One region of the Paenibacillus sp. J22P277 genome, then DNA from elsewhere that is predicted to be linked to it. Evidence: riboswitches for the same ligand, from Rfam matches in the RefSeq annotation. Region 1 holds a riboswitch; each other region holds the start of a gene.
The links. Region 1 has a riboswitch for cyclic di-GMP ahead of AC50YL_RS31750 (transglutaminase-like domain-containing protein). Riboswitches for the same ligand answer to the same signal wherever they lie in the genome.

Region 1 (7,443 bases):
GGGAGGGCAGATCCGCCGTGGCCAATTTGAAAAGCATGCTTCCGCTCACGGAGGCGTTTTACTACATCTTGATCGCTCTGCATGCGCAGCCTTCGCACGGTTACGGCATCATGCAGGATGTCGAGGAGATGAGCGGCGGCAGGGTAAAGATCGGGGCGGGGACGCTGTATACCGCGTTGAACGCGCTGCTGGGCAAAGGGCTCATCGATCATTATCCGGGTCCGGAAGGCACGGATGCGAGGCGCAAGATGTACCGGATTACGGAGGACGGCAGGGAAGTGGTCGCTGCCGAGATGAACAGGCTGGAGGAGCTGCTCGTTGCCGGGCGGCGAATCGTGCATTCGGAGGAGGCGTAGGGGATGGGGAATCACGCGCGGATGGAGCGCAAGTATCGTCTTTGGTTCAGCTGGCAGTACGAGCAGGAGGAGCACTGGATCAACGAAATGTCCCGGCAAGGGCTGCATTGGAAGCGCGGCGGAGTCATACGCAGCGAATTCGAACGGGACGCATCGGTTCGGTACACGTATCGTTTGGATTATCAGCTCGGACTGGGGAAGGAGAAGCTCCAAGAATACCTGGAGCTTTATCGCGATGCCGGCTGGGAGTTTGCAGGGAACTGCACCCAGGCCTGGTACTATTTCCGCCGGGAATGGCGGCCGCATGAGGACCCGCAGCTCTATACGGATCGGGAGTCGCTCGTCACGCATTATATGCGGCTGCGGCGCATGATCACCGTCATGCTGCTGCTCAACCTGTTCGTCATGAGCTTGAACGGCATTAGTTTGCTGCCGAGAGCGAACGATCACTTATGGGGAATCGTCGTGCCCGTGCTTGCAATCTATGCGCTCCTCTTCCTGCTGCTCGGGATCGGGATCGTGCAGATAAACCGCAAGCTCAAGACGATTTCCTCGTGACGGGGCAACCAACGCTCCCGTCAGGCATCGAAAAGACAGAGAGCGCGGACCATGCGTCGGTCCGCGCTCTTGCGTTGTTAACCTTAATTCGTTGCCCGATTCGTCTTGCCCGCAACATAGATAGTAGCCGCATTGGCCACGCGCGTTCCGAGGGCTTCTCCCAGCGCGAGACCCTTCGCAAATAGCGATTGGCTCAGCGCGTCATGGGTATCTTCGACGGGAGACGTAACCCCTACGCCGTAATAGCTGCCGTACAGCGCATTCTCCGGAATGTTGGCCGGCAAGCCGACGATCATCATGCCTTGGTGGAGCATCGGCGTAATCAGGTTCAGCAAGGTGGCTTCGCTCCCGCCGTGGATGGTTGCCGTGGTGCAGAATACGGCGCCGATTTTATCGACCAGCTTTCCGTTCGCCCATAAATAACCGAGTTTGTCGATCCATTCTTTCAAGCCGGAGCTGATGGTGCCGAAGTGTCCGGGACATCCCCAGATAATCGCATCCATCTCTTTGAGATCGTTTACGTCCGCCTTTTTGACGTGATTAATGAAAACCTCGGCTCCTTCTACGCGTTCGGCTCCTTTGGCAATGGACCTTGCAAGTTGTTCCGTATGGCCTGCTTCGCTATCGAAAACAATATAAATTTTCATCGTTCAAGCTCCTCTCGTTGTCGAAAAACCGACCTTGATGCCTCACTTGTTTTCTTTGACGGGTTCAGCCAGTTTCTTAAGCGTTTCCCGGTATGCCTTATCGTTCATTTCTTCCTGACGGTCCTCTTCCGGGGCATTGCCCCTCAACTGCATAAGCGCCTTCCGATATTCGCTATCGTTAAAATGCTCGTTGTCTTTCGCCGGTTCAGGCTTGAGAAACCCTCGGATGGCATCGCGGAATTCGCTGTCCGCGCTTTGCCGATCGGGGCGGTCCCGATTCTCGGCAATTTCCGCCACGGGCGGCGCCTGCATTTCTACCGGCACATTAATCGGCTCGCTCACCGCATCCTCGCGCGGCGACGCCTTGCGAATGAAGAATGCCAGCACGAGCGCGGCGACTGTCAGCCAAGTGGCGATGGCGAAGGAATGATTAATCCCATAAATCGTAGCTTGCTGCGCGATCTCGCCCATTTTCACGGTGTCGGACGGATCGACTTTGCCTTCGATGGCCAGCGACTTCGCATGCGAGGCCGCGCTGTTCGTCATGATCGTCACGAGAATGGCGGTGCCGAGCGCGCCGGAGACGTTCCGCAGCGTCTGGGACATGGCCGAGCCGTGCGCGTTCAGGCGGCGCGGCAGCTGATTGAGGCCGGCCGTTTGAATCGGCATCAACAGCATGGACATCCCGAACATCCGCAGCGTGTAGAACAGCATCATATGATTGTACGTAGAATCGATTTCGAGATGGCTGAACTCATACGTCGTAATGGTCGTGATGATAAGGCCGATGACAGCCAGCCAGCGCGCGCCGATCTTATCGAAGACCATGCCGGTGATCGGCGACATGATGCCCATCAGGATCGCGCCCGGCAGCAGCAGCAAGCCGGATTCGAGCGGCGTGAAGTGGCGGATATTCTGCAAGAAGATCGGAAGCAAAATCATGCCGGAATACATCGCCATCGTGATGATGGCATTGATCAGTGCCGTAAGCGAGAACATCGGATACTTGAAGACGCGCATCTCGAGCAGCGGCGCCTTCGCGAGAATCGAGCGGACGACGAACAGGAGGAGCGCGACCGCCCCGACGGCGAGGCAGACGATGACTTCGATGGAGTCCCAACCTGCCGTTCCCGCTTCGCTGAAGCCGTACAGCAGCCCGCCGAAGCCGAGCGTGGAGAAAATGACGCTGAATATGTCAAGCTTCGGACGCGATGTCTTAATGACGTCCCTCATCGAGAAGGCGCCGAACACGACCGCCAAAATCGCCAGCGGCAAGATGATGTAGAACAGGACATGCCAGTCGTAGTTTTCGACGATCCAGCCGGATAACGTCGGTCCGACGGCCGGCGCGAAGATCATCGCGACGCCCATCATGCCCATCGCCTTGCCGCGTTCTTCGACGGGGTAGATCGTCAGGATGACGATGGTCATCAGCGGCATGAGAATGCCGGCGCCGCAGGCCTGCACGAGGCGGCCGGCCAGCAGAACGTCGAAACCGCTGGACACGGCGCATATGGTCGTGCCTATCGCGAATAAGACCGAAGCGACCAAGAACAGCTTGCGGGTCGTGAACCTATTAATGAGGTAGGCGCTGATCGGCACGAGTACGCCGTTGACCAACATGTAGCCATTGGAAAGCCACTGGATCGTGCTCTCGCCGACGTCGAGATCCACCATCATTTGCGGCAGCGCGACGTTAAGCACCGTTTGGGCTAGCAGCGCGACGAAAGCGGCGATGAGCAAGGAAGCCATGATCGGCCCTTTGCGCAATTGATTGGATACCATAGTAGTCATTACGTTATGCTTCCTCCCTTGATTGTCTTAAAATGCGCAGTACTTCTTGTTGGATCCGGCTAAGCTCCCGTTGATCGTCCTCGGGAAGCTCGAGCAGCGGCCGCAGCATATTCAGCCGCGTTGCGTCCGTTTCGCGCCAAAGCCTCATCCCGTTCTCGGACAGCGAAAGGGTCATTGCCCGCCGATCCGCTATCGTACGTTCCCGGTCGACGAGGCCCGCCTTGACCATCCGCTCCACGATGCCGCTGGTCGTGCTGCTGCCAAGATTGAGTTGCTCGGCGAGCTCCGACAAGCGGATCCCCGGATGCTCCTGCAGCACGCGCAGCACGATGAGTTGAAGCGCCGTGAGCCGGTGCTTGCCGGCGGCTTTGGCCATCAGCTGGAAGAAAGCTTGGTTAACCTCGCGGTAGGTCTGGAATAACTGCAAAATCCGCTGGTCTTCCACCGTACATCTCCCCCGGCAAATTATTTCGTATGCGAATTATTATCCGCTCATTTGTTATCTATGTCAATACAGACATATAATTTGGGCATTGAGTCTGATAGTCGCCCGCTTTCCATAGCGAGGATTAGTATCCTCAAACTTCCCGCCGTTCATCCCGGATTTCGCGGAGGCCAAGATTGCCTTGCGCGCAAAAAAGCCGGGAACCTCGCAATAAGGTTCCCGGCTTTCGGTATCGGATCTGTCTGCGCCGAGGCGGCTTAGAAAAACTTCGTTCCGGCGTAGTCGGCCGCGGCTTTGAACAAGCTTGTTTTTTGCTTGCCTTGGATGCGGGCCGCATCATAGGTCGTATCGATGACGAGCCATTTCTTCAGATCTTCAAGGTAAACTTCGTTCCACGCATGCTCCACGTTCGTGTGCGTGCGTTCTTTGCCCGTGACCAGCTTCGTCGGGATGCCGACGCTTCTCGCCATGGCCGCGAAGGTCGACGCGTAATCGTAGCAGATCCCGCCGGACGCTTTGAACACGGTGTCCAGGTTCGGCACGTAGCCGGCTTTGACGGTCTTGGCTTTCGCGTTATCGTAGACGAATTTCTTCGTAATGAAGTCATAGATGGCTTGAACCTTCTGCCGATCCGTCTTGGCGGTCTTCGTCAGCTCGGCTGCTTTCTTGACGGCCAACGTTTGGCTTGTCCAGTTGATCAGCGGATTGGACAACGTGAAGACCTGCTTGTCGTCCGCGAGCTTTACCGTCAGCGCTTCTTGCGCGACGACCTTGTACTGCGTGGCGCTTACGGCTTCGGCGATCAACACCGAATAGCTGCCGTTGCCCAACTGCAGCGGATATTTGGCCCCGCTCGTCAGCGCGTAGTCGTATTGCGTCGAACCTTTGGCGATGCGCACGATGGCTTTCGCGCCATTGGCCGGTTTGTAGGCCACGGTAATGTAGCCTTGGGGCAATCCTTGCTTGCCGATCAGTGCGGCGGCGGCTTGATCCGCGTACGTGTTCGGCACGATCAGACAGAGGGCGATTACGGCGGCGAGCAGCAGGGAAAACGACTTTTTGAACACAAAAAAACTCTCCTTTCGGCGGCTGGCTGTCATCTCGCTGGGAGCGCGAGGAAGACCCTGTAGCTTTGCGTCTTTAGCTTTCGCTAAATTTGCCTTTGTCGGTGGAAAGCACCGGCAGATTAAGTTGGTTAGCATTAATGTACTATAGGCTTGTCGATTTGCATAGCAAAATTTTACAAGTTTCCTAGGTCCGATCGTCTACGAGAAGTCCTTTGATGACGATCCGCTTGGTCGGGTGATAGAGCGGATGGCAGGTGATCAGCGTGATTTCGCGGTCTTTGCCGTTGCCCTTGAGGACGTCGACCTGCGTAGGCTTTACATACTGCTTCGATTGAACCACGTAGGTGTAAGTGTCGGTTGCCGTCTGCACCTGGACCCGGTCGCCGACCGTGAGCTCATCGAGCCGGTTGAAGTTCTTGCCGTACGTATGGTTGCGATGGCCGGCGATGGCGTAATTGCCGATCTGGCCCGGCTTGCCGGTGTGCAGGATGCTGGCTGCCGACAAGGCGAGATGCGCCTGCGTGGCGTCCGTGATGATCGGGAGCTTCAGATCGATTTTGTCGATCAGGAGCACGCCTTCGATCGATTTCTTGCCGATGCCCTTGGCTTGAAGCTTCGCTTCCATCGGATCCTGCTGCGCCGCGGGCTTGACGCCGGTCGGCGAGGGGGTAACAGAGGCGGTCGGCGGAGTAGTCTCCTCGTCGGACAAGTCCTGCGGATCGGCGGGCATTTCTTCGATCTGCCGGAGGTTATCCTCCCAGGCCGCTAGTATTCGCTGTTGCTGATAGGTTTCATAGCGGTCCTTGATCGTCGGAGAGAGAAAGATCAGAAGACCTGCGAGAATTAGGGCATAAGGTGCAATTTTTTTAATCATCGTGTCGAAACCTGCCTTTTTAAGGACGAAAATGGATTTAATTGGTTGCGATCGTGTCGAATCCTAGTATAAACTGGATAGGTGCTATCTGCCTAGTTAGTTTACCTTTATTAGGTAGAATTGCGCAAATCGCTAGACGATTCATTACGAAAAGAGGTTGATGACGAAAAATGGTTTTCAAAAAAATAGCGGGCTTTGCCGTGGCCCTGCTGGTGCTTTTCCAGGTGGCGAACGGAATCGGATTCTTCTCGAAGGCGGATGCGGCTGCCATCGAGAACGACATCAACATTATCGACAGCGCGGCGTTGACGGTGTTCGACGCCCATGATAATCCGGTATTGCCGACCGACATGCTGGACCAGGGCGCGAAAGTAAACCTGGACTATAGTTGGTCCCTTCCTAACGGACATGGCTACGTTGCCGGCGATACGTATACGTTCCACATTCCGGACGAATTCCTGCTATTCAATGATCTTAACGGAGATCTGATGCTGGACGAAGATATATCCGTGGGTACGTTTACGGCAACGGCCGCGAACCACGATGTCGTCATGACGTTCAACGATTACATCGAATCGCATGACGCCGTAGCCGGAATTCTGAAGTTTTCCTCGCAGTTCGACAAGCAGAAAATCACCGGAAGCACGGAATATACGATCACGATTCCGGTAAAAAGCGGACCGCTGGAGTTTCCCCTCCACTTCAAGCCTACGGTCACGTCCACGATCGAGAAGGGCGGCGTGCCCGCGGGCTTCAATCCGAAGACGATCGAGTGGACGGTCGACGTCAACAAGATGCTGCATACCGTGAACAACGCCGTCATGACGGACGAGCTGCCGGCGGGTCTCTCGATGGCCGATACGTCTTCGGTCCAAGTCTACGACTTGACGGTGAATCTCGATGGCTCGGTGTCATCGGGAAGCGCCTTGGATCCGTCCCGGTACACGGCGGATGTTACGGATGGCGTGCTGAGCGTTCATTTCGTCGATAATCCGGCTACTCCGGAGAACCCAATCAAGTCGGCTTACCGTATTAAATTCACGACGGACATCGTCGATGTCAGTGCCGGCTCCTTTACCAACACGGCCAAGTTCAAAGGCGACACCGAGCCGGAAGCCGCCTCGAACTCGACGGTCAACGTCAACTACGGCAAGCTGCTCGAGAAATCGTCGACGGGCTATGATTCCAACACCCAGACGATCTCGTGGGCGATCAATTACAACTATAAAGAGCAATCCATTCCGCAAACCGATGCGAAGCTGGTCGACACGTTCAACGACGTGCAGGTCCTGGTGCCGGGATCCGTCGTCGTGTACCCGATCACGCTGGACATCAACGGTCATGAAACGAAAGGTTCCCCTATACCGGGTTCCGATTATGCGGTGACGCTGACCAACGATCCCGACCAGCATCTGAACGGTTTTGACCTTCAATTCGCGAACGCGATCACGACCGCCTATAAAGTGGAGTACCAGACGAAAGCCTCGAGCCGCGTAGACGGATCGGCGACGACGAACATCGTGAACAAGGTATCCGCGAACGGAACGTCGACTACCGCGAGCCGTGGCATTCGCCAGGTTATTCTGCAGAAGAGTACCACGGGCACCGATTATATCGCTCAGACCGAGTCATGGAAGATTCGTTTGAACGAAGACAGTCAGACGATGACCCATGCCGTCCTAACCGATACGTTTACGAACGG
Region 2 (7,443 bases), on a different contig from region 1:
CGCCGGTTGGACTCGATCGTGACGGTGTCGGAGGAATGCGGCCATATCCTTCGCAAGGTATTCCCCCAGCACGGGAATAAGCTGCACGTCATCCACAACATCATCTCGCCCGCGGTTATCCGCCGTATGGCCGGGGAAAGCGAGCCGGACGTATTCGCCCGAAGGGGAGAAGAACTTGTCGTGCTGTCCATCGGCCGGCTCCACTACCAGAAAAATTTCGCGCTGGCGATCGATGCGTGCAAGGAGTTGGTGGCGCGCGGCTATCACGTCCAATGGAACATTATCGGCGAAGGCGAGGAACGCGCCGGCCTGGAGGCGGCCATCGCGGAAAGCGGGCTGCAGGCGCATTTCCGGCTGCTCGGCTTGCGTTCCAATCCGTATCCTTACCTGCAGCAGGCGGATATCTACGTGCAGCCATCGCGGTTCGAGGGGAAATCCATCGCGATCGACGAAGCGAAAATCCTGAGCAAGCCCATCGTCGTCACCAATTTCCCGACGGCCAAGGATCAGATCACGGACGGCGTGGACGGCCTGATCGTGCCGATGGAGGCGAGGGCCGTCGCGAACGGCATCGAGAAGCTGATGCTGGACCGGGAGTTGACGGCGAAGCTGTGCGGGCATCTGGCACGGCATATGACCGGCACGGAAGATGAAATCGAGAAGCTGTACAAGCTTCTGGCATAGGGTGGTACGGAAGTGAAGAAAAAATTGCTGTTCGTCATGAACGATCTGTACTGCGGCGGGGCGGAGAAATCGCTGTTGTCGCTGCTGCAAACGATGGACTACGCCCGATACGAGGTAGACGTGCTCCTGTTCAAGCAGGAAGGCGATCTGTTGGATCAACTGCCGCCGCAGGTGCGCCTGCTGGACGGAATACCGGAGTTCGACTGCTTCCGGCAGCCGATCAAGCAGGCGGTCTTCTCGAGCGTAAGAGCCGGGAGGCTGGATCTTGCGCGCGCCCGGATCGGGGCCGGCATCGTGTTCAAGACCGAAAAGAACGGCGCCAGAAGCGAGCAGAAAGCTTGGAAGCACATCGCATCGACCCTGCCTCGTCTGCAAGGGACCTACGATGCGGCGATCGGCTACCTCGAGAAGGCCCCGGTTTATTACGTGATCGACAAGGTGAACGCCAAGAAGAAGCTCGGCTTTATCCATACGGATTACGACAGGATGGACATGGACGCGGCTATCGACCGCCGGTATTTCGGACGGCTCGATTATCTGGTCTCCGTATCCGAGGCGAGCGTCGATACGCTGAAGCGGAGGTTCCCGGAGTACAGGAATAGAACGGTTCTGATGCAAAATATCGTATCCCCGCCGATTATCCGCGACATGGCCGGTCCCCGGCCGGGCGTGCTGACGGACGAAGCGGTGACGATCGTATCCGTAGGCCGGCTGGAGCGGGCGAAAGGCTTCGAACTGTCCGTTCGGGCTTGCGCCTTGCTTGTCCGGGCCGGGTATAACGTGAAATGGCACATCGTCGGCGAAGGGTCGGAAAGGTCGCGTCTGGAGCAGCTGATCGCGCAGCATAACCTGCAGCATCATGTTTTTCTGCCCGGCGTCATGGATAATCCCTATCCGTATATCCGTCACTGCGATATTTACGTGCAGAGCTCCTTATACGAAGGGCGCTGCCTAACGCTTACGGAAGCCAAAATCCTGCATAAGCCCATCGTGTCGACGGATTTCGAGGCTGCGTACGATCAGTTGGTCCAGGAACGGAACGGCTTGATCGTCGCCAAGGATCCGGCCGCGATCTGCGAAGGCGTGAAGCGGCTGATCGACAGTCCCGCCCTGCGCGAGGCGTTCGTACGCCATTTGCAAGACGAAGAGCTCGGAACGGAGCAGGAGATCGAACGGTTGTATCAATGGATCGGTTAGGAGGTAGCGAAATGGTTGCTTACATACTGGGCGGATTGCTCCTGGCGATAATCCTCGTCGTCGCGCTGATCGACGCCGTGCCGAGCCTGGCGGAGTGGCAAAGCCGGATACGCATCGGCCGGTATTCGGATACGAAGACCTGGAGCGAGCGAATCACGCGCGTCGGGATCGGCTGGTTGAACCATGCGCCCAAAACGAAAGTCACGGATAACACAAGGCTGGTCGCGCTCGACATGCTGAAGGGCAATTATACGAAAAGCGCCATCCAGCACTGGCAGGAAGCTTCGCTGCTGCTTGGATTGAACGACTATGCGGCCGCTAGCGGAGATGCTTCGGCGAGGCAGGCGATCGAGACGTACGTGGATGCCCGCATCGACGCCGCGGGCCGTTGGAAGCTTGCCCCGCAATACGTGGAAAGCGTCATGTTGGCTTATGCCGTGTTGAAGTCCGCGGCGGCCGAGGAATCGGAACGGTTCAAGCCGGCCATGGACGATATGTGGGCGCTGATCCAATCGTTGATCGGCGAGGACGGCACCGTCCTGTACCGCCGCGCCGTGAAGGATTACCGGTACGTGGATACCGTCGGGTTCATATGCCCGTTCCTGGTGGCGTACGGCTTGAAGTACGACAAACCGGAATGCGTCTCGCTGGCCGTCCGACAAATTCAAGCCTATGCGAAAGCGGGCATGCTGGAAGGGCATTTTATCCCCAGTCATGCCTATCATGCCGGAAGCGGCGTTCCGCTCGGGCTCTACGGCTGGGGACGCGGCCTGGGCTGGTTCGCGTTAGGGCTGATGGGGGCATGGCAGGAGCTGCCTGCCGGTCACGCGGCCAAGTCCGAACTGACGCCGACGGTGGTCAAGTTCGCGCGGGCGGCGCTTGCCTTTCAGGGCGAGCAAGGCAATTGGAACTGGACGGTCACGCGGAAGGAAGCGCGCGCCGATGCTTCGGCAACGGCTGCGCTCGGCTGGTTCCTATGGGAAGCCTCGGCGATCGGCGAGATCGCGGAAGAATGCCGGCAGGGCGCGGAGAAGGCGATCCGGTATCTCATGAGCGTCACGAGAAGAGACGGCACCGTCGATTTCTCGCAAGGCGATACGAAGGACATCGGGGTGTACGCGATGCTGTTCACGCGGCTGCCCTTCACGCAGGGCCTATGCATCCGATTAATGAACGCCTATAGCAGCGCAAAGGCGATGTAGGTACGGCAGATAGGGGATAACCATGAGGGTCAAGAGCTCGCTCATCAACATTGCGGCAGGAGTCGGCAATCAGCTCGTCATTACGATATTGAGCTTTGTTTCCAGAACCGTATTCATCAACAGCCTCGGCATGGAATATCTCGGGGTCAACGGGTTGTTCACCAATATATTATCGATGCTGACGCTTGCCGAGGCGGGCATCGGCTCGAGCATCGTGTACAGCCTGTACAAGCCGGTAGCGGACAACGATATCGACCGCATCAATAAACTGATGAAGCTTTATCGCCGGGCGTACCAGATCATCGCGCTGATCGTGACGCTGCTCGGCTTGTCGCTCCTGCCGTTTCTGGACGATGTCGTAAAGGGTGCCGACGTGCCGCATCTGACGATCATCTACCTCGTGTTTCTGCTGAATACCGTGACGCCGTACTTGTTTTCGTACAAGAACTCCTTCCTGAACGTCAGCCAGAAAGGGTACATCGTCACGCTGGCTTTCTCGGTCTCGTCGATCGTCTCGACATGCATCAAAATCGCCATCCTGTACATGACCAAAAACTACATCCTGTTCCTGATTATCGACAGCGCGATCACGCTGACGACCTCCTACATCCTTACGGTCGTTGCCAATAAGATGTATCCGTTCTTGAAGCGGAAGGTGAAGGGGCTGCTGGATCCCGAGACCAAGCAGGGGATCATCAAGAACGTCAAAGCGATCGTATTGCAAAATATCGGCGGCTACCTGGTGCTCGGAACGGAAAATATTTTGATTTCGGCGTTCGTCAGCGTCATCGCGGTGGGCTTGTATTCCAACTACAAGATGCTCATCGAGATCGGCAGGACGTTCATCAATCAGGTGTTCAACAATCTCTATCACAGCGTGGGCAATCTGGTGTCGAAAGAAAGCGGGGACAAGATCTATCAGGTCTACAAGGTCATGCTCCTGCTCAGCTTCTGGCTGTACTCGCTCTTCACGATCCTGCTGTATATCCTGATCGAGCCTTTTATCCGGCTCTGGATCGGCGCCCAGTACTTGATGTCCGGCGGCGTGCTCGCGCTGCTGATGCTGCTGTTCATCGAACGGGGCATGCGCAATTCCATCTCCACGGTGAAAACGACCGCCGGGATTTTTCATGAAGACCGCTTCGTTCCGCTGGGACAAGCGGCCGTCAACTTGGCGATCTCGATCATCCTGGTCCGCGAGATCGGCATCGCCGGCGTCTTCGTCGGTTCGCTGGCCAGCGCGCTCGTGCTGCCGTTCTGGACAACGCCGTACCTGGTTTACAAAAAAGTGTTCAAGCTGTCGGTCATCGATCATTATCGCAAATACGCCTATTACGGATTGGTTGCCTTAGGCGCTTTTTTTGCGGCGGATTCCATCAGCGGCTTGCTCCCGGCACCCGACTTCATGCATTTGATCGCAAAAGGGGCGATTGCTTTTGCCGTCGTCAATTTGCTCTACATCATCGTGTTTCACCGTTCCGCGGAGTTTGCTTACCTGCTGGGCATTATGAAGAGCTTCGCGGGAAAGCTTGCCGCCCGCGCGAAAACGAGTCGGAAAGTGGAGGTGTAGGAAACATGGCCATTCTAGTCACCGGGGGAGCCGGGTATATCGGCAGCCATACGTGCATCGAGCTGATCGAGGCGGGATACGAGATCGTCGTCGTCGATAATTTCTCGAACAGCAAGCCGGAGGCGGTGGACCGCGTCGCCCGGATTACGGGAAAATCGTTTCCGTTCTATGAATTGGACCTGTTGAACCGCAAGGGTCTGGACGAGGTGTTCGCCAACCATGCCATCGAGGCGGTCATCCATTTCGCCGGGCTGAAGGCAGTCGGGGAGTCGGTGCAGCTGCCGCTGTGGTATTACTACAGCAATGTGACCAGCACGCTGGTGCTATGCGAGGCGATGCAAAAGCACGGCGTGCGCAAGCTGGTATTCAGTTCCTCGGCCACGGTCTACGGCGCCCCGAAGGAAGTGCCGATCGCCGAAGACGCGGCCATCGGCGCGACGAATCCATACGGTCGCACGAAACAGATGATCGAACAAATCTTGCAGGACTTGGCGGGAGCGGATGCAGCCTGGGGCATTACGATATTGCGCTACTTCAATCCCATCGGCGCGCATAAGAGCGGCATGATCGGAGAGAGCCCGACGGGGACGCCGAACAATCTCATGCCGTATATTTCGCAAGTGGCGGTCGGGAAGCTGAAGCAGCTGCAGGTATACGGCAGCGATTATCCGACGGCGGACGGGACGGGCGTGCGGGATTACATTCACGTCGTCGATTTGGCGTTGGGGCATGTGAAGGCGCTGGACAAGCTGTTGGCGCGGCAGGGCGTCGGCATTTACAATCTGGGTACCGGACGGGGCTACAGCGTACTGGAGATGATCCAGGCATTCGAGCGCATATCCGGCAGGCGGATCGCCTATGCATTCGCCGATCGAAGGCCTGGCGATATAGACATCTGTTACGCGGATACGACCAAGGCGAGCGAGGAACTCGATTGGAGAGCGATCAGAAGCCTGGAGGAAATGTGCGAGGACACCTGGAGATGGCAGTCGAGCAATCCGGACGGCTACAAGAAAGAAAGCGCCGAACCGATAATGAATATACCGAGCGCAGGTTGAGACGGGAGCGAAAGCTTCCGTTTTTCTAGGTCTAATTACCTAGTTACGATGAATGAATATCGAGAAGAGGCAGAAGAAAGCAGAGGAAGAATATCAAAGGCGGCTATTTTGGCGTTTGACGAATGAAAAAATTGGCGAGTACCGGGGGATTTTGCGGATACCTGTAAGGGGAAGAAGGGGAGAATCGAGGGAAATAAGGCGAAAAAGGGATTAATAACGGAATTCGACAAATATATGCAAAAAAAGTCAATTCGCTTCGACAATTTTCGATGGAATGGTACCATAGTCTTATGTATAATGGGTAATAAAGGTAACGATAATCTACAATTGGAGACAATGAAGTGCGTTTTTATCTGGGCACCTTAAACGCATGGAGTCAGTGGTGCAACCGGCCGATGACAATCGGAGGAAACAACGTGAACAAGACAATCGTAGAAAACAAAGAATTGTTGGATGTTGAATGGGTGGCCTTGATTATGTATGCGCGCGAGATGGGACTTAGCATCGAAGACGTGCGCAGCACGTTGGACAAGCTGCAGAATGCCGACGTGCAAAATAAAGCAGAAGCGGGCTAACCGCGATTCTGCTTACGCGGATTAGTCGCGGTTGATCTTCCATTTGTTGAATTCCAGGAACTCTTTAAATTGTTCTTTGCTTACGCCGGACAGCATAGCCTCTTTGACCAGCGCTGCCCATTCCGTATCCAATTGCTCATTCGCGCCTTCTTTGGCCTCGGATTGAAGAAATTCCTCGACGGTAATCCCCAGAACGACTCCGATTTTCTCCAGAAATTGAATGGACGGGTTTTGTTGAATGCCGCGCTCGATCGAGCTAAGATAGGACTTGGCAACGCCCGCTTTCTCCGAAAGCTCAGTAAGGGAAAGATTCTTTTTTTTACGCAACATTTGAATTCGTTCTCCAATCATTGACGAATGCCTCCTTTTCCAGTGTATGATCCATTAACCGTTCTCTCTATAAAGAATAAGGCTTCTGATTAATGGATTGCAACTCTTGCAAGGAAGTTGAAACGTTTTCAGGGAAATATCCTTCGAGATTTCGCTAATTATTTCAATCCAGGACCGATTGATCGAACAGCGCTTCCCGATAATCAGGAAGCGATGACTTCTTGGTTGCGAAGCAGTTGGTTGAACATTCCGTCGTTTGCGGCGGCCAGTTCGTTGTAAGTTCCCCGTTCCACCATCCTGCCGTTATCGATCACGATGATCTGGTCGGCATGCCGAATCGTAGACAAGCGATGCGCGACGACGATGATCGTCATGGTTCCTTTCAATCGCTCGATCGCTTCTTGAATCTTGCGCTCGTTCTCGGTGTCCAGCGAGCTGGTGGCTTCGTCCAGCACCAATATGGACGGCTTCCGGATAACGGCTCTTGCCAGTACGATTCGCTGACGCTCGCCCCCGGACAAACGCACCCCGCGGTCGCCGATCACGGTATCCAAGCCCAAAGGCAGCTTGCTCACGAATTCGGCCGACGACGCGAACTCCAGCGCTGCCCATAGCTCGCTTTCCGTCGCGTCGGGCTTGACCATGCACAAGTTGTCCCTGATGCTGGCGTTGTATAGGAATGGATCCTGCGCGACATACCCGATGGATCTTCGCAGCGCGAGCAGATTATCGGACGTCACGGCTTGACCGTCTACGAGCAGTCGGCCGGACTCGGGTTGAATAAGACCCATCAGCAGGTCGATGAGCGTGCTCTTGCCTGCGCCCGA
Region 3 (7,443 bases), on a different contig from region 1:
ACAGGGTCGTCAACCATTAAGATGGAAGGGGATCAGCGAAAATGTCAAAGAACGGACGTTTGATAGCAACTGTCGCAGCATTGGGAATGACATCGGCAGCAGCGGGTCTGTGTTACATGGCGTCTCAACCGGGACATTCGCTGTTTCCCGTCGAACTCGGGCTTGGCGCGTTCGCGGCGGTCATGCTGCCGGGGGGATGGCTGCTCGGCCGCAGTTACGACCGTTTGAGGATCGATGCGACGGTAGACTCGCTGACGGGGGCCTACAACCGCAGATTCGTAGAATCGACGTTCGGGCGGCTGCTCCGGCAGGCGAGCCGAAAGCGCAAACGGATGTCGGTAATCATGCTCGACGTCAATGATTTTAAAGAAGTGAACGACCGTTTCGGTCATCAGCAGGGCGATTCGGTGCTTGCGCTCATCGCGGAGACGCTTCGTAGCTGCTCCGACCGCGGGGAGATCGTCGGCAGATGGGGCGGAGACGAATTCATCTTGATCTGTCCCTATGCGGACGACAAAGGAATGGACCGAATAACGAAACGGATTCATGATCAGCTGCTCGGCGTTTCCAGGCGAATCGGACTTCGTTTGTCAGTCTCGGTCGGCAATTCGATTTTCCCGGATCAAGGGAAGGATTTAAGCCAGCTGACGAACGTTGCCGATAAGAAAATGTATGCGGACAAGTATGTATGCAAAATGAAAGAAACCGAACCGGCAGCGCTGCAGGCATGAACCGTTAGCACGCGATAAAGGCGGGAGAACATCAATGAGGAAAATACACATTAACTCCGTTGCTCCGGGAGAAACGCTTGCCCGCCCTATTTTGCAGGAGAATGGAAACGTGCTGCTTGGTGCCGGCGTGGAGCTAAGCCAACGTTTCATAGACAGATTGATGGGGCTTGGCATCGATATGCTGTTCATAGACGACCCGCTGACGGAAGGATTGGAGCCGCCTTCCGCCATCCAGGACGACACGAGGAAACGGGCGTCGGATACGATATTCAAAACCATGACCTCGATCATGGATCAGCCGGTCATCAAAGGCCGGACGATCGCGCCCGAGCTTGGGCGAACGTTTCGCAAAGTATTCGGCGATATCGTGCAGGATCTCGTCAGGCGCCAAGAAGTGATGGTCAGCTTGACGAACATTCACGTCGCCGACAGCTATTTATTCCATCATTCGCTTAACGTCGCGATTCTCGCAGGTATTATGGGCTTGGCGAAAGGGTATAATCGAAATCAACTGGAAGAATTGGGCATGGGCGCGCTGATGTTCGATATCGGCATGACCCGGATACCGAAGGAGCTGCTGAAGAAGACGGGCGCCTACACGCCGGCCGAACGCAGCCAGATGGAGAAACACACGGAGGAAGGCTTCAATATCATCCGGGCGCAGCACGACATCTCGCTTCTCTCGGCGCATTGCGCGCTTCAGCATCACGAACGCTACGACGGGTCCGGCTATCCGCGCAAGCTGAAGCGGGAAGAAATCCACGAATACGCGCAGATCGTCGGGATCGTCGACGTCTACGACGCCTTGACCTCCGCGAGGCCGCACCGCAAACGATTTACGCCGACCGAGGCGATCGAATTTTTGTTTGCCGCGGGAAACACGTATTTCGATCTGGATTTGATCAAGATTTTTTGCAGGCATATCTCGATTTACCCCGTGGCCACGACGGTGCTCCTCAGTACCGGGCAGATCGCGGTCGTCGCGGTCAACAATCCGCTGGCGGTGCATCGGCCGATCGTGCGCATTATCCGGGAACCCGACGGGGCTCCGCCTCCGGCCGCGTACCAAATCGACCTCAAAGACGAGCACAGCCTCATGATCGTCAAAGAAGTGTAGAAGTGTAAACGGCAAAACCGATCGTCATTCAACAACTTCATAGACATCGATACTAGCAAACTTGCCGAAAGACAAGGACGCAAAGCCAAAGGGTCTAAGGTTCGCCTCGCGCGGACGACTGACAGCCTGGCTGCCGAAATGTACCCGAGCTGACGCCCGGGCCCTAGAAGCGGCTCCATGCACAAGGAAGCGCTTTTTTCATTATGGAGGAGGAAACGGAGAATGGCAGGAGGCATGAAGGCAAGGTCTCATGACGTTTACAACAGCGACAAGGCGAGATTCTCGTTGAAATCGCTGCTTCACAGCCGAACGGTCGTCGAGAAAGAAGGGTACGTGTCCACGGGCATCCTGGCGCATGCCGAGGGCGATATGCTGGAAATCGAACTGAGCGAGTTCAGAAACTTCGAGCTTGGCGACCCCGTCAACCTGACCGTCTATTCGCCGGTGGGCATTCATCGGCTGAGGTCGTCGGTGATCGCCAAGGCGAACGGGGCGCTTGCGGTGCTCTTCCCGGAGCGATCGTTCGCCGGGCTGGAGGAAAGGCGCGAATCGCCGCGCGTGGACGTCGTCGTGGAGGGTACGCTGAAGCACAAGCAATCCGAGACGGTCATGGTGAGAGGCGAGGCGCATACCGTGGAGATCGAAGAGGAATTCGAGCTCGCGACGCGCAATATCAGCGATTCCGGGGTGGGTTTCCGCTTGCTGTTCGGACCGAAGCTCCAAATCGGCGAAATCTTCGACGTGACGCTGGCGCTGGAATCGCGACTGGCCTGCAGGCTGGAGATTATCCGCAAGGAAGAGAACAACCAGCGCGAAGGGTACGGAGCGCGGTTCGTCGATATGGGCGAGCAGCAGCGCCGCGCGCTGCGGGCGTTCCTCATTCGCGAGCAGGTGGGCGCGTATTTCCGGCTCAAGCAGCAGAAGAACGAGCGGTAAGCGGATGAACAATCGATAAGCAGATGCGCCATTGCTAACAGAAGGAAGACGTTGACCGGGGGAGCCGGCGGCGTCTTCCTTTTTTGAACATGGCCGGCGCCTGCCGCGGGGGAGCGCGGCGGCTGTCGGCTGGCATGCGGTAAATTGGGGAAAAACGGGACGCCCGAGAGAAGGTGCTGGATGCGAAACGCGTTGCTTGGAATAGAATCGGCGGCCGCGGCTGCGGTACTTACGGAAGCCGCCTGGCGGTACGGCTTGTTTTTTGACGAGCTGTTTTATCGTCTGGCATCGACGCTCTGTCTCGGAGGATTGGCGGCCGTCGGCATGATCGGTTGGCAGCGCATGCGGAACGACCGTCATTGGCGGATCGAGTTGATGGCTATCCGGCCGGCCGTGCCGGGGCTGCTTCTCGCCGCGCTGCTGTACGGGCTTGCGCTCCTGCATGAGCCGGCGTCCGTGCTGGGCACCTTGCAGCAGGCGCTTCGCTACTGCGCTTACGCGGCTTATATGCTGCTGCTCTATGTAGGCTTCGGGGCGAAAGGAAGGCGTGCATGGCTATCGGCGGCGCTGCAGGCATCCGGCATCGTCGTTGCCGGCAGCGCGTTGGCAGGCTGGATGGGGGCGTTGTCTTTTCCGGCCATGATCATGACGACGGGCGACGGGCGAGTGTCGGCGGTCGGCGCAAGACTCGGGGGCTTCCTGCAATATCCGAACTTCTTGGGAGCGGCGGCCCTCGCGTATCTCGTATGGAGCTGGCTGCTGCTGGTACGGACGCGGACGGGGTGGGCATTCGGGCTGGCCGCCTGCAGCGTCTTGCCGTACTTTCTTGTCGGCCTGCTGACGGAGTCGCGCGGCGCGTGGCTGGCCGCTTCGCTCGCATGGGCGGCGGGCGCCGCGCTCATGCGAGGCAAGGAGCGCATCGGATGGCTGCTGTACAGCGGATGGACGCTGCTGTGCGGAGGCGCTGCTTGCCGCGTTGTCGTAGGGGCGGGCTTGCGCGGTCCGGGAGACGGTACCGGAGGCGGGGCGACAGTCACGGAATCGCTGCTGCTGCTGCTGCTATGCGCGGTGTCGGCTGCCGGCTTGTTCGGGTTGCGCTGGTTCGTCCGTAGGGGCGAAACCAAGCCGACCGCTGCTGCAGTTTGGACCGGCTGGGTATTATCGGTCGCCGGGCTGGCGCTGCTTCTACCGCCGGCGAGCTACGGACGGATGGCTGTCGGGAGCACGGGCGGCGGGACGGCTGGCGCGCGCGAGCTATTTTATCGCGATGCCTGGAGGCTTATACGCGAAGCGCCGCTCCTGGGAAGGGGCGGGGATGCTTGGCGAAGTCTCTTCGCGGGGGTGCAGTCGCAGCCCTATGTCGGGAACGAAGTGCACAGCGGGTATTTGGAAGTCGCGCTTGATCTCGGCGCGGTGGGCGCGGCGGCCGGCGTCGTCATTATGGCTGTGCTGCTGCGACCCGTCTGGAAGCACGACCGGACGGGACTGCTGCCGATAGGCGTGCTGCTGCTGCACGCAGCGATCGATTTCGATATGTCCTTCGGCTACTATTGGCTGCTGTTGACGAGTTGGATCGTGTATTATTCGGGCGGGCCGGACGAGGCGATACTGCATCGTGCGCTAGTGGCCGATGCTGGCCGCGGCGGACAACGCGGCCGGCGGACATGGCGGGGAGCGCGGTCCGCGACGTTGGCCGCGGCCGCCGCTTGCTTCGCCGCCGGAGCTCTGCTCGGCTGGCGGTTCGATGCCGCCGCGCGGCACCGCGAGGCGGCGGCTGCCGTCTCGGGCGCCGCGCGCACGGCCGCGCTCCGCGCGGCGCTCGAGGCGAATCCGTATTGGACGCGGATTCGCCTCGAGCTGGCCTTGCAGGCGCCGCCGCCGTCGGAACGCGCGGCGCTGCTGGCGGCCGGACTGCGCTATGAGCCGCAGTCCGTGCCGCTGCTGTGGGCGCTCGGCCGGCTATCCGCCGAACGCAAGGACGTTCGCGGCGCGTCGGCTTACATGCGCCGCGCGCTGGATGAGGACCGCTTCGACCGGGACAAGCAGACGGAAGCGGTCGTGACGATGGCGCGGCTCGCTCAGGAACTGAGAACAGCGTCCCGCTTCGCGGAAGCGCGGTTAGCGGCGGACGCGGCCGAAGCCTTCTTCGACAGTTACGAGGCGCTTGATCGCGATTACGCCGCGAACGACCGCCGGTTCTCGATTTCCGCGGCCGCCAAGTCCGCGGCGGAGCAGAACCGCCAGCTGGCGGCCCGGCCGGAGGCACCCGGCGACTAGCCGCTACGCCGCGAACGCTTTCGGCTCGCGGGCGCGTGCTCCCCGGCCGCTCGGCCCGGCCGGAGGCACCCCGCGACTAGCCGCTACGCCGCGAACGCTCGGCTCGCGGGCGCGTGCTCCCCGGCCGGAGGCACCCGGCGACTAGCCGCTACGCCACGAACGCTCTCGGCTCGCGGGCTCGTGTTCCCCGGCCGCTCGGCCCGGCCGGAGGCACCTGGCGACTAGCCGTTACGCCGCGAACGCTCCTCGCCCCGCCACCGGCCGCCAAGGCCATCCCGCGTCAAACCGTTCGCGCAAGAATAGGCGAACCGAGCTTAAGATTGTCCACGCCTCCGGGTTGCTCGCCGCATATGCTGTAGCAATTCCCCTTGAGGAGTGATGACAGTGACGACTCCACGCGTAAAACCGAAGCTCTTCGTGCCAAGCTCGGGTAAAACCATCCGGCGTTCGGTGCCGCAGAAGCTTGTCCAACAGTCGGGACCGATCTTTGACCGGCTGACGGTCGTCTGGGTGCAGAACAACGGCGTTTCTTTCAATACGTCGGGCTTCTTCGCTCGTTTGATCCGCAACAACCGGGTCGTGGCCACGGCTGCCTTCGATCCCTTCGGCGTCGTGCGGTTCAACCAGATCCAGACGCTGACGAACGTATCGTATACGATCCGCACGTTCAATGCCAACGGCGTCCAGTTCCGGTCCCGCTTCATTCCGGCCAGGGTCGAAACGTTCGCGATCATCGGCTGACGAATCGATTATCCCCCATTCGCGACAACGGCAGCACGGCTCTCTCGAAGAAGATGAGCCGTGCTGCCGTTCCATGTCTTGCGGGCCGGGCGGTCATCCGCCGAAGGCGTCCCGGAATGCCGCGCACAGCTTCTCCCGGTTGACGTCCCAGAGCTCGGCGATCTCGGCGCTCACGTTCTCGTCCCACCAATCGGCGAGCAATCTGCGGTTGCTGGCATTCTCATGGATCCACATCAGGTTCAGAAATACTTTCTGTACATAAAGCTTCTCGGCTAGCTCCAGTTTTTCCTTCGGAATGTAGACGCCGAGACGTTTGACGGTCCGGTAGAGCTCGTTTTCGCAGGCCCGTTTGATCTTGCGCGCGCTGGGCAGGGCGGATGCGTGCTTTTGGGTAGAAGGTTTCATCGTGACCGACTCCTCTCTACCCCTATATATGCGCCCTTCGGGCCTCGCGTCACAAGCCGTCGGGTCGGTGAGTCGCTGCGCCTGCCGGCGTGTCGTTGCCTTTCTGCGAGCCCTATCGATCTTGCAGAGATGCTAGGAAGCGCTCTCCCGATTGCTGCCGCGATCGCTGCATGCAGTCAAGCTTTCCTCCGGTCTACATCACCGTAATATACCCGACCATCGGCCCGCCGTTCGCGATCGACGTATGGGTCAGGCATTCGATGGCGAAGGTGCCGCGCTGATCCGCCGTAAAATGCACGACGGTCGTCCGGCCTTTGTTCACCGTGCCTTTGATGCCGAGCTCTTGAATGGCGAAAGGATGGGACGCGCCGTTCACGCCCGTGATGCGCAGCTCCACGGTCTCGCCTTTGTGCACGACGATCGAGGCGGGATCCCAGCGGTACACCTCCAGCTCCTTTCCGCCCGGCATCGTCGTTTTGAATTCGCCGGTCACGAGCTCGAACACCTGCGTTTCCTTCGGGGCGGACATGGCCGCGCGCGATTGGTTCCAGCGGAGGCAGACTGCCGCGAATACGATGAGGAGCAGCAGGAGGTAGATCAGCCGGAGCTGCTTTTTGCTGACGACGAAAATTTTGGACATCTCGCTTCACCTTCCTTTATGGGGTCGAAAGTTCGTTACTGCCAGTCTATGTCCGGGCTTGGACATCGATGACAGCGCTGGAAGGGATGTCCGCAAGTATGCTAGAATACCGTAAGAGAGACGGAATCATACGTTTGGCGAGACGCAAAAGAGAATGATAGGAGATGAAGAATGAGCTGGTTTCATGATCTGGTTAATACCCTGCTGAATTGGATTGAAGACCTCGGATATTTCGGTATCCTGATCGGTCTGATGATTGAGGTGATTCCGAGCGAAATCGTGCTTGGCTACGCGGGTTACCTGGTGTCCCAGCATTCGATTTCATTCGTCGGCGCGGTGCTGTTCGGCTTGCTAGGCGCCGTGGCGCAGCAGTGGATCCTGTATGCGATCGGGCGTTACGCCGGCCGGCCGTTCTTCGAGAAATACGGCAAATACATCAAAATCAAACCGAAGCATCTCGATATCGCCGAGCAGTGGTTTCAGCGTTACGGAGACGGCATCGTCTTCACGGCGCGTTTCGTGCCCGTCATGCGCCAGGTGATTTCGATACCGGCGGGGATGGCGCGCATGTCGTTCTGGCGGTTCACCGCGCTCAC

Region 2: linked by a shared signal. The riboswitch ahead of AC50YL_RS32830 (anti-repressor SinI family protein) and the one ahead of AC50YL_RS31750 (transglutaminase-like domain-containing protein) in region 1 are both predicted to bind cyclic di-GMP.
Region 3: linked by a shared signal. The riboswitch ahead of AC50YL_RS14640 (PilZ domain-containing protein) and the one ahead of AC50YL_RS31750 (transglutaminase-like domain-containing protein) in region 1 are both predicted to bind cyclic di-GMP.

What each region holds. Positions count from the first base shown of each region.
Region 1 is NZ_JBXENS010000010.1:156,623-164,065, forward strand. It holds gene AC50YL_RS31725 (PadR family transcriptional regulator) at 36-356, shown strand; gene AC50YL_RS31730 (DUF2812 domain-containing protein) at 360-914, shown strand; gene AC50YL_RS31735 (NAD(P)H-dependent oxidoreductase) at 998-1,561, opposite strand; gene AC50YL_RS31740 (DHA2 family efflux MFS transporter permease subunit) at 1,604-3,355, opposite strand; gene AC50YL_RS31745 (MarR family winged helix-turn-helix transcriptional regulator) at 3,360-3,800, opposite strand; gene AC50YL_RS31750 (transglutaminase-like domain-containing protein) at 4,058-4,867, opposite strand; cyclic di-GMP riboswitch class I at 4,882-4,971, opposite strand; gene AC50YL_RS31755 (class D sortase) at 5,052-5,741, opposite strand; gene AC50YL_RS31760 (SpaA isopeptide-forming pilin-related protein) at 5,912-7,443, shown strand, end outside.
Region 2 is NZ_JBXENS010000011.1:179,538-186,980, reverse strand. It holds gene AC50YL_RS32855 (glycosyltransferase) at 1-684, shown strand, start outside; gene AC50YL_RS32850 (glycosyltransferase) at 697-1,881, shown strand; gene AC50YL_RS32845 (glycoside hydrolase family 88 protein) at 1,893-3,083, shown strand; gene AC50YL_RS32840 (lipopolysaccharide biosynthesis protein) at 3,106-4,653, shown strand; gene galE (UDP-glucose 4-epimerase GalE) at 4,659-5,711, shown strand; cyclic di-GMP riboswitch class II at 6,032-6,114, shown strand; gene AC50YL_RS32830 (anti-repressor SinI family protein) at 6,128-6,286, shown strand; gene AC50YL_RS32825 (helix-turn-helix domain-containing protein) at 6,308-6,637, opposite strand; gene AC50YL_RS32820 (ABC transporter ATP-binding protein) at 6,820-7,443, opposite strand, start outside.
Region 3 is NZ_JBXENS010000004.1:271,380-278,822, reverse strand. It holds gene AC50YL_RS14655 (histidine kinase N-terminal 7TM domain-containing diguanylate cyclase) at 1-20, shown strand, start outside; gene AC50YL_RS14650 (GGDEF domain-containing protein) at 117-731, shown strand; gene AC50YL_RS14645 (HD-GYP domain-containing protein) at 766-1,848, shown strand; cyclic di-GMP riboswitch class I at 1,893-1,986, shown strand; gene AC50YL_RS14640 (PilZ domain-containing protein) at 2,071-2,784, shown strand; gene AC50YL_RS14635 (O-antigen ligase family protein) at 2,965-5,061, shown strand; gene AC50YL_RS14630 (hypothetical protein) at 5,446-5,802, shown strand; gene AC50YL_RS14625 (dehydrogenase) at 5,896-6,207, opposite strand; gene AC50YL_RS14620 (cupredoxin domain-containing protein) at 6,401-6,847, opposite strand; gene uptA (undecaprenyl phosphate transporter UptA) at 7,019-7,443, shown strand, end outside.